2 linked regions of the Pelosinus sp. IPA-1 genome follow. The protein of the gene in region 1 interacts with the protein of each later gene in a pairwise test. Links are inferred from orthologs where the notes say so. Each region holds a gene or a part of one and is shown in the gene's direction. Other genes may lie near its edges.

What was found.
Region 2: the proteins of dnaX (region 1) and QSJ81_RS15480 interact in binary tests that used the Escherichia coli proteins (3 or more experiments, as listed by UniProt). The link is inferred for Pelosinus sp. IPA-1 from one-to-one orthologs.

The regions. Positions count from the first base shown.
Region 1 is NZ_BSVC01000005.1:1,225-4,444, reverse strand. The notes cover bases 217-3,110. They hold dnaX (DNA polymerase III subunit gamma/tau), read left to right. Parts: upstream 217-748; coding sequence 749-2,473; downstream 2,474-3,110. Other genes in these bases: recR (recombination mediator RecR), read left to right, coding at 2,808-3,110; QSJ81_RS12815 (YbaB/EbfC family nucleoid-associated protein), read left to right, coding at 2,478-2,804. In the rest of the region: more of recR, read left to right, coding at 3,111-3,220. UniProt on the Escherichia coli protein: Part of the beta sliding clamp loading complex, which hydrolyzes ATP to load the beta clamp onto primed DNA to form the DNA replication pre-initiation complex.
Region 2 is NZ_BSVC01000006.1:120,275-124,575, forward strand. The notes cover bases 73-4,047. They hold QSJ81_RS15480 (DNA polymerase III subunit alpha), read left to right. Parts: upstream 73-418; coding sequence 419-3,847; downstream 3,848-4,047. Other genes in these bases: QSJ81_RS15475 (ABC transporter substrate-binding protein), read right to left, coding at 73-177; QSJ81_RS15485 (YdcF family protein), read right to left, coding at 3,881-4,047. Also shown: more of QSJ81_RS15475, read right to left, coding at 1-72; more of QSJ81_RS15485, read right to left, coding at 4,048-4,301. UniProt on the Escherichia coli protein: DNA polymerase III is a complex, multichain enzyme responsible for most of the replicative synthesis in bacteria. This DNA polymerase also exhibits 3' to 5' exonuclease activity. The alpha chain is the DNA polymerase catalytic subunit.

The DNA.
Region 1 (3,220 bases):
GTTTATCCGATGACTAAACCGCTCTAAGACTCCCATCTTCTATAAGTGGGAGTTAAGAGCGGCTAAGTCCCTGGATAAGTGCGACTAAGATTCAGATGGAGTTAAAACTCCATCTGAATCAAGTCTTCTTTATGTATAACCCTATAGGTTGGCTTAATAGCCTTCTATAGGGTTGGTAAATAATCCCAACAAATATCCTATGTAATTCTCATATATTCTTGTTGACAATATTCTTGTAAAATGATATTATATTTCTTGCAGCCAGATAAATAAAAGGTTTTGCAGAAGTATACAACTTGGAGAGATGTCCGAGCGGTTGAAGGAGCACGCCTGGAAAGCGTGTGTACGGGCAACTGTACCGAGGGTTCGAATCCCTCTCTCTCCGCCATTTATATTTTCATAGGGATGTCAGTTGATGAATTGTACTGATAATTGTTGGCGTAAAATTTAATATTTTAGCCATTTATTTATTTTAGAGTGGGGCCACGACAAAAGTTGGGTCTTACGCAATGGAAACTCATGAACCCCGTCAGGTCCGGAAGGAAGCAGCGGTAAGTGATAATTTTTATGTGCCGTGAGGTCGCCTGACTTTTGTTGTGGCCCGACGCTAAAATGATAAATGCATATAGTAAGCAACCAGACTTCTGGTTGCTTTTTGGCTATGATAGAGACTATAAGGGTAATTTAATTTATAAAAAGGAAACTGTATCTTAGTATGGAATAACTAGAGTAAGGAGGTGTTTGTTAGATGGCTTACATCGCATTATATCGCCAATGGCGTCCTCATGATTTTGAAAACTTAGTAGGGCAAGAGCATATTAGTGTTACATTAAAAAATGCGATTGTATCAGGGAAGATAGCGCATGCCTATTTGTTTTCTGGTCCGAGAGGTACGGGGAAAACCAGTACTGCAAAAATTCTAGCAAAATCTTTAAATTGCATCCATGGTCCAACCCATGAGCCGTGTAATGTATGCTCCAATTGTGCCGGGATTAATACTGGTACTTCGATGGATGTGTTTGAAATAGATGCTGCCTCTAATCGAGGAATTGATGAGATACGCGAACTTCGTGAGACTGTGAAGTTTGCTCCGGTAGATGGACGGTATAAAGTATATATTATTGATGAAGTACATATGTTAACGACGGAGGCATTTAATGCTTTACTAAAGACATTAGAAGAACCTCCTGCTCATGTAGTTTTTATTTTGGCCACAACGGAAGCTCATAAAATTCCCGCTACGATTCATTCTAGATGTCAGCGCTACGATTTTAGACGTATTGCTGCAGGGGAAATTGAAGGACGGTTAGCTACCATTGTTGAGCATAACGGCTTACATGTGGCGGAAGATGCATTAAAACTTATTGCATCTCATGCAGATGGCGGTCTACGAGATGCTCTTAGTATTTTAGATCAGTGTACCACTATGGAAGATGGTTTAATAACAGCAGATAAGGTGCGGAAATTATTAGGGCTTATTGGCCATGAGTGGGTATGGCGAATTACGGATTCATTGGTGGAACGGGATTTTAAGACTATATTACTGGCTTTAAGTGAATTGATTTCATTGGGTAAAGAAGTTCGACAAATATTGTTAGAAGTAGCTTTGTATTTGAGAAGTATTATGTTATTCAAGGCTGCTCCTACAATTGATAGTATTGAGTTATATGGTGATGATCGGGTTATGTTGGCTAAACATGCTGAAGGGTTTACTCATGAAGAATTAATCGATATGATTAAAATAGTGAATGAGGGTGCCAATGAAGCGAAGTGGGCGCCCGAGCCGCGGATTACGGCTGAAATGACCTTCCTATCTCTCTGTCGCCCTGCGGCGAAGGGGGATATAGCCAATTTATTAGAAAGAATAGCAGCATTAGAGGCCAAGTTGTCGAATACTCCTATATATGTAGAACCGGAAATAGTAAGGACGACAGAACCAATTCTTTATAGTAATCCGGTTAAACCAGTAACAGTAAAACCTGTGATAGCAGATATAATAGTAGCGGAAGCTAAGGTTGAGCCACGTCAAGAATCCCAACAAGAATCTGTAACGGTAAACCCTTCCGTATCGGGAGATGTTAAGGCGGTTTGGGATCAAGTTCTCAAGGAATTGGTAACAACGGGTAAGCGCTCTGTTCATGCTTGTGTTTCCCAAGGAAATTTGATAAGTCTAAATGACAAACAGGCTACGGTGCAATTTACGGCAGCTTTTCCTAAAGAACGTACTGAAAAAGATGATTATCGAGTAATGATTGAAAAAGTATTAGCTCAATTTTGTGGAAAAACAGTGCAGCTTTGTTGTATACTGGGAAATGGGGCAGCAAAGCCAAAAGAGGGGCCTACTGCGCCGCCTAAAAACAAGCCAGTTACTACAGTATTGCCGCCAGAGGGGGCAGAACACCCTGCTTTGCGTCAGGCTATACATATGTTTGGTGGTAAAGTTATAAAAAAAGAAGAATATAAGGGGGACTAAGATAATGTTTGGAAATATGGGGAATATGGCTGGTATGATGAAAAAAATGCAAAAGTTGCAAGGTGAAATGGCGAAGATGCAGGACGAACTAAAAACTCGTACTTTAGAAGCAACTGCAGGTGGCGGCGCGATTAAAGTTGTAATTACTGGTGAGAAACAAATTCAATCTCTAAAAATTGATCCTACAGTAGTGGATGCGGATGATATGGAGATGTTGGAAGATTTAGTAGTTGCTGCTGTCAATGAAGCCATTAAAAAAGTGGATGACATGATGGCTCAAGAAATGGGTAAACTTACTGGCGGTATGAATCTGCCTTCTGGATTGTTTTAAAATATGCAATATATAGCGCCATTAGCGAAATTAATAGAGCAGTTTCGTGCTTTGCCAGGAATAGGCTCTAAAACGGCTGCGCGTTTGGCGTATTATGTTTTAGAAATGGATAAAACACGAGCTGAAGGGTTGGCTCAGGCTATTATAGAAGCAAAAGAAAAAATTGGTTATTGTGACGTTTGTTTTAATTTAACGGACTGTAATCCATGTTCTATTTGTCAGGCCGAGGGGCGAGATACCAGCATATTGTGTGTGATGGAAGAGCCACGTGATGTGGCTGCCATGGAACGCACGCGTGAATTCCGTGGCAGGTATCATGTGTTACATGGGCAATTGTCTCCATTAGAGGGAGTTGGCCCAAATGACATTAAAATAAAAGAGTTGCTGGCTCGTATTCAGTCTGGAGAAATCACGGA
Region 2 (4,301 bases), on another replicon or contig:
AAGATCCACTTTTTTTTCAGCCAATTGATTGGCGAGTTCAGGAAGTTGATCAATATTTCCGTCAGCGTTTAGATAATGAAACTCAGTTTGAATACCGAGTTGTGCAATCTCAGATTTAAAACCATGCACTGCATCGTCTAAGTTTTGTGTAAGTTGCAGAATGCCTATATTATACAATTGATAACACCTCTTTAAAACATTTCTAACCACTATAAATTCAACAAATTATGAGTAATACCTGCGAAAGATTGTGAAAAAATATCCTAATTTCGAAAAAAATATATTATATTGTTAGATTAAGAGGGAAAGTAGTAAATTTCAGTAAGGAATGTTATTTCGTTATTCCATACTATAAAGTATAATGAAAAGGAACTTTTCTATACAATTAGTTTTCTGTCTTCGGAAGGGTGTGAAATATATGGAGCAACAACTACAGCATTCGAATAATAAAGCATTTGTACATTTACATGTTCATACAGAATATAGCTTACTAGATGGTGCTAGCCGCGTTAACGCTTTAGTAAAGCGGGCAAAGGAATTGGGTATGCCAGCCATTGCAATTACAGATCATGGCACTATGTATGGCGCTATAGAGTTTTATAAACAAGCAAAAAAACAAGGTATTAAGCCAATTATTGGTTGTGAAGTGTACGTGGCTCCTCGCTCTCGTCAGGAAAGAACAATGGTGGAGGGAGAAGCCTACTATCATTTAGTACTTTTGGCGGAAACGGACGAGGGCTATCGTAATTTGATTGAGCTTGTGTCACGAGCCAATACAGAAGGTTTTTATTATAAACCAAGGGTGGATAAGGAACTACTCAGTATTTATAGTAAAGGGCTTATTTGTCTAAGTGCCTGTATTGCAGGAGAAATCCCATCTTGGTTGTTAAAAGGCAATATTGAAACTGCAGAGGCTTTGATTCAAGAGTATATTACCATATTCGGCAAAGATAACTTTTTTTTGGAACTTCAGGATCATGGAATACCAGAACAAAAAAAGGTAAATAAGTTCTTAATAGAGATGTCCGAGAAGTTTGGTGTTGGCTTAGTTGCTACTAATGACTTACATTATATTAATAAAAAAGATGCGGAATGTCATGATGTGCTGTTATGCATTCAAATGGGTAAGACGGTAGATGACACAGCTAGGATGAAGTTTTCTAGCGATGAATTTTATCTAAAGAATTTTGATGAAATGTCCCAGTTATTTGGAGAACATCCAAAAGCCTTGACAAATACTTGTCTTATTGCTGAACGCTGTAATGTAAATCTGGAGTTTGGGAATTTATATTTGCCTGAATTCCCCGTACCAGAAGGCCTTACAGCAAATGAGTACCTTGAGCAGTTATGTAAAGAAAAATTAACGGAACGTTACAGCGATATCACGCCTGAGGTGCTAGAGCGTCTTGCATTTGAGCTAGACGTGATTATAAAGATGGGTTTTGCTGGGTACTTTTTAATTGTGTGGGATTTTATTAATCATGCTAGGCAGCAGGAGATTCCAGTCGGACCAGGCAGAGGGTCAGCAGCCGGTAGTATTGTATCTTATTTGCTAAGGATTACCAATATTGATCCTATTGCCTACGGATTGCTATTCGAAAGGTTCCTAAATCCGGAACGGGTCACCATGCCCGATATTGATATTGATTTTTGTTATGTGAAACGCGGTAAGGTTATCGAATATGTATCGGAACGATATGGGGCTGATAAAGTGGCCCAAATTATTACCTTTGGAACGATGGCAGCAAAGGGAGCTATTCGCGATGTAGGGCGGGCTTTAAATATGCCTTATGGAGAAGTCGACCGCATTGCCAAAATGGTGCCAAATGAACTGGGCATTACTCTAAAACGTGCCTTGGAAATTAGCTCTGAATTTCGGACAACTTATGAAAGCGAAGCAATGGTGGGAAAACTTTTGGATTTGGCTATGGCGGTTGAAGGTTTGCCCCGGCATGCTTCTACCCATGCAGCTGGGCTCGTAATTTCCAAGGAGCCTTTGACTCATTATGTGCCACTACAGAATTCAGCCGAAGGTTTTCTGACGACCCAGTATGATAAGGATAAAGTAGAAGAGCTAGGCCTATTGAAGATGGACTTACTCGGCCTTAGAACCTTAACCGTAATTGGCGATACGATAAAGTTAGTGAAGGAAAGTCAGGGCATCAGAATAGATATTGATAAGATCCCTTTTGATGATCCTAAAGTAAGTGCTATGTTGACGAGTGGGGATACGGCGGGAGTCTTTCAATTAGAGTCAAGTGGTATGACTGCTTTAGTAAAAGACTTAAAACCGGAATGTTTTGCAGATTTAATTCCTTTAGTCGCTTTATATCGGCCAGGTCCTTTGGGAAGCGGCATGGTGGAAGACTTTATTAATGGCCGCAACGGTAAAAAGCAAGTGACTTACGTACATCCTTTACTAGAGCCTATCTTACATGACACCTTTGGCGTTATCCTATACCAGGAACAGGTTATGCAGATTGCGTCTGTTATGGCTGGTTTTACTTTAGGTCAAGCTGATCTTTTGCGGCGAGCGATGGGTAAAAAGAAACATGATGTACTAGATGCTCAGCGAGAGAACTTTTTACGTGGCGCAATGGAGCGGGGCATTGAAGGAAAAATGGCGGGAGAAATCTTTGACTTAATGGCCCATTTTGCGGATTATGGCTTTAATAAATCTCATAGTGCGGCTTATGCCTTAGTTGCATATCAAACAGCCTATTTAAAGGCAAATTACCCCCAGGAATTTATGGCGGCGCTGCTATCTAGTGTTATGGGGACAAATGATAAAATAGGCTCTTATATTGAAACTTGTCGCCAAATGGGAATTGCTGTATTGCCGCCAGATATAAACGCGAGTCAAAGCAGCTTTAGTGTTGATGGTTCTGGGATACGCTTTGGTTTGGCCGCAGTAAAAAATGTAGGGGAGAATGCCATTCAAAATATGGTAGCTTCCCGTGATGCAGATGGAAAGTTTGAATCATTAGTGGACTTATGTACAAGGGTAGATATGCGGGTTATTAACAAGCGTGTTATTGAAAGTCTGATTAAATGTGGGGCTTTTGACTCATTAGGGGCAAGACGTTCCCAATTGCTAGCTGTACTGGATCGTGCTGTCGATATGGCTGGGGTAAGACAAAGGGATAGAGTCAGCGGGCAAATTGGACTCTTTGGTGAAGAAACTCTCAATGAGGCAGATGAACTTATCTTGCCAGATATTCCTGAAATTCCAAAAGATCAAATACTAGCCTTAGAAAAAGAAATTACTGGTTTTTATGTTACAGGGCATCCTCTAGATGCTTATCGGGATAAGATGAACCATTTTACACCATTAAGTGAGCTTGCTAGTGGTGAGTATGGAGATGGTAAGTCAGTAAAAGTAGCTGGTCTTATTATGAATGCAAAACGCATTACGACTCGTAATGGGGATATGATGTGTTTTATGGTTCTTGAGGACTTTACAGAACAGATGGAAGTAATCGTTTTTCCAAGAATATTTGACAAGTTTAGTAAAATTTTGCTGCCCGATATGCCTGTAAAAGTAAGTGGACGGCTAAATATGAGTGAAGATAAGGCGAAAGTAATTGCGGATGATATTCAACTCCTTAGTGATATGAAAAGTATAGAAGTACGGCTTAAAATAAGTAAGCTGCAAGAGAGTGGGGAAGTGTTTGAACAATTGAAACAAGTTTTTAAAATGTACCCTGGTTCATCTGTCGTATTTTTACATCTTATTGACAGCCGTCGTGTTATTAAGACGGAAAAACAATTTTGGATTAAGCCCACTGCCCAAGCAATTGAGGCATTAGAAAATATTATTGGCAAAGGCCGGGTAACGGTTGCCTGACAAAAAGGACTTGGCCATAGCCAAGTCCTTTCTTTACTTTCCAGTGAGCAGTAGAACAGCGATTGCTGCTCCCTCACGAATATATTGTTTCGTAGTAAGATAAAGGTTATCAGCCATGGGTGCAGGGGCACCAGTTGCTGATATTCCTTGATTTTGGGCTAGGATGAGAGAACGGCGTATGTGCGAAGCATTCGATACAATTATGGCAGTTTTTAAGTTGTTTTCCTGCATAATCTTATGAGAATTAGCTAAGTTTTGCATTGTGTTAAAGGATTGATCTTCTACAAAAATATGCTCTGAGGGGATGCCATGATTCACTAGATAGTTTTTCATGCTGCTAGCCTCGCTGATAGCTTCGTCTTTCCCTTGTGCGCCACTAACAATAATCCTTTTTGCATAACCCTCTCTATAGAGTTTAATTCCTTCATCAAGACGTAGACTAAGCATGAGACTA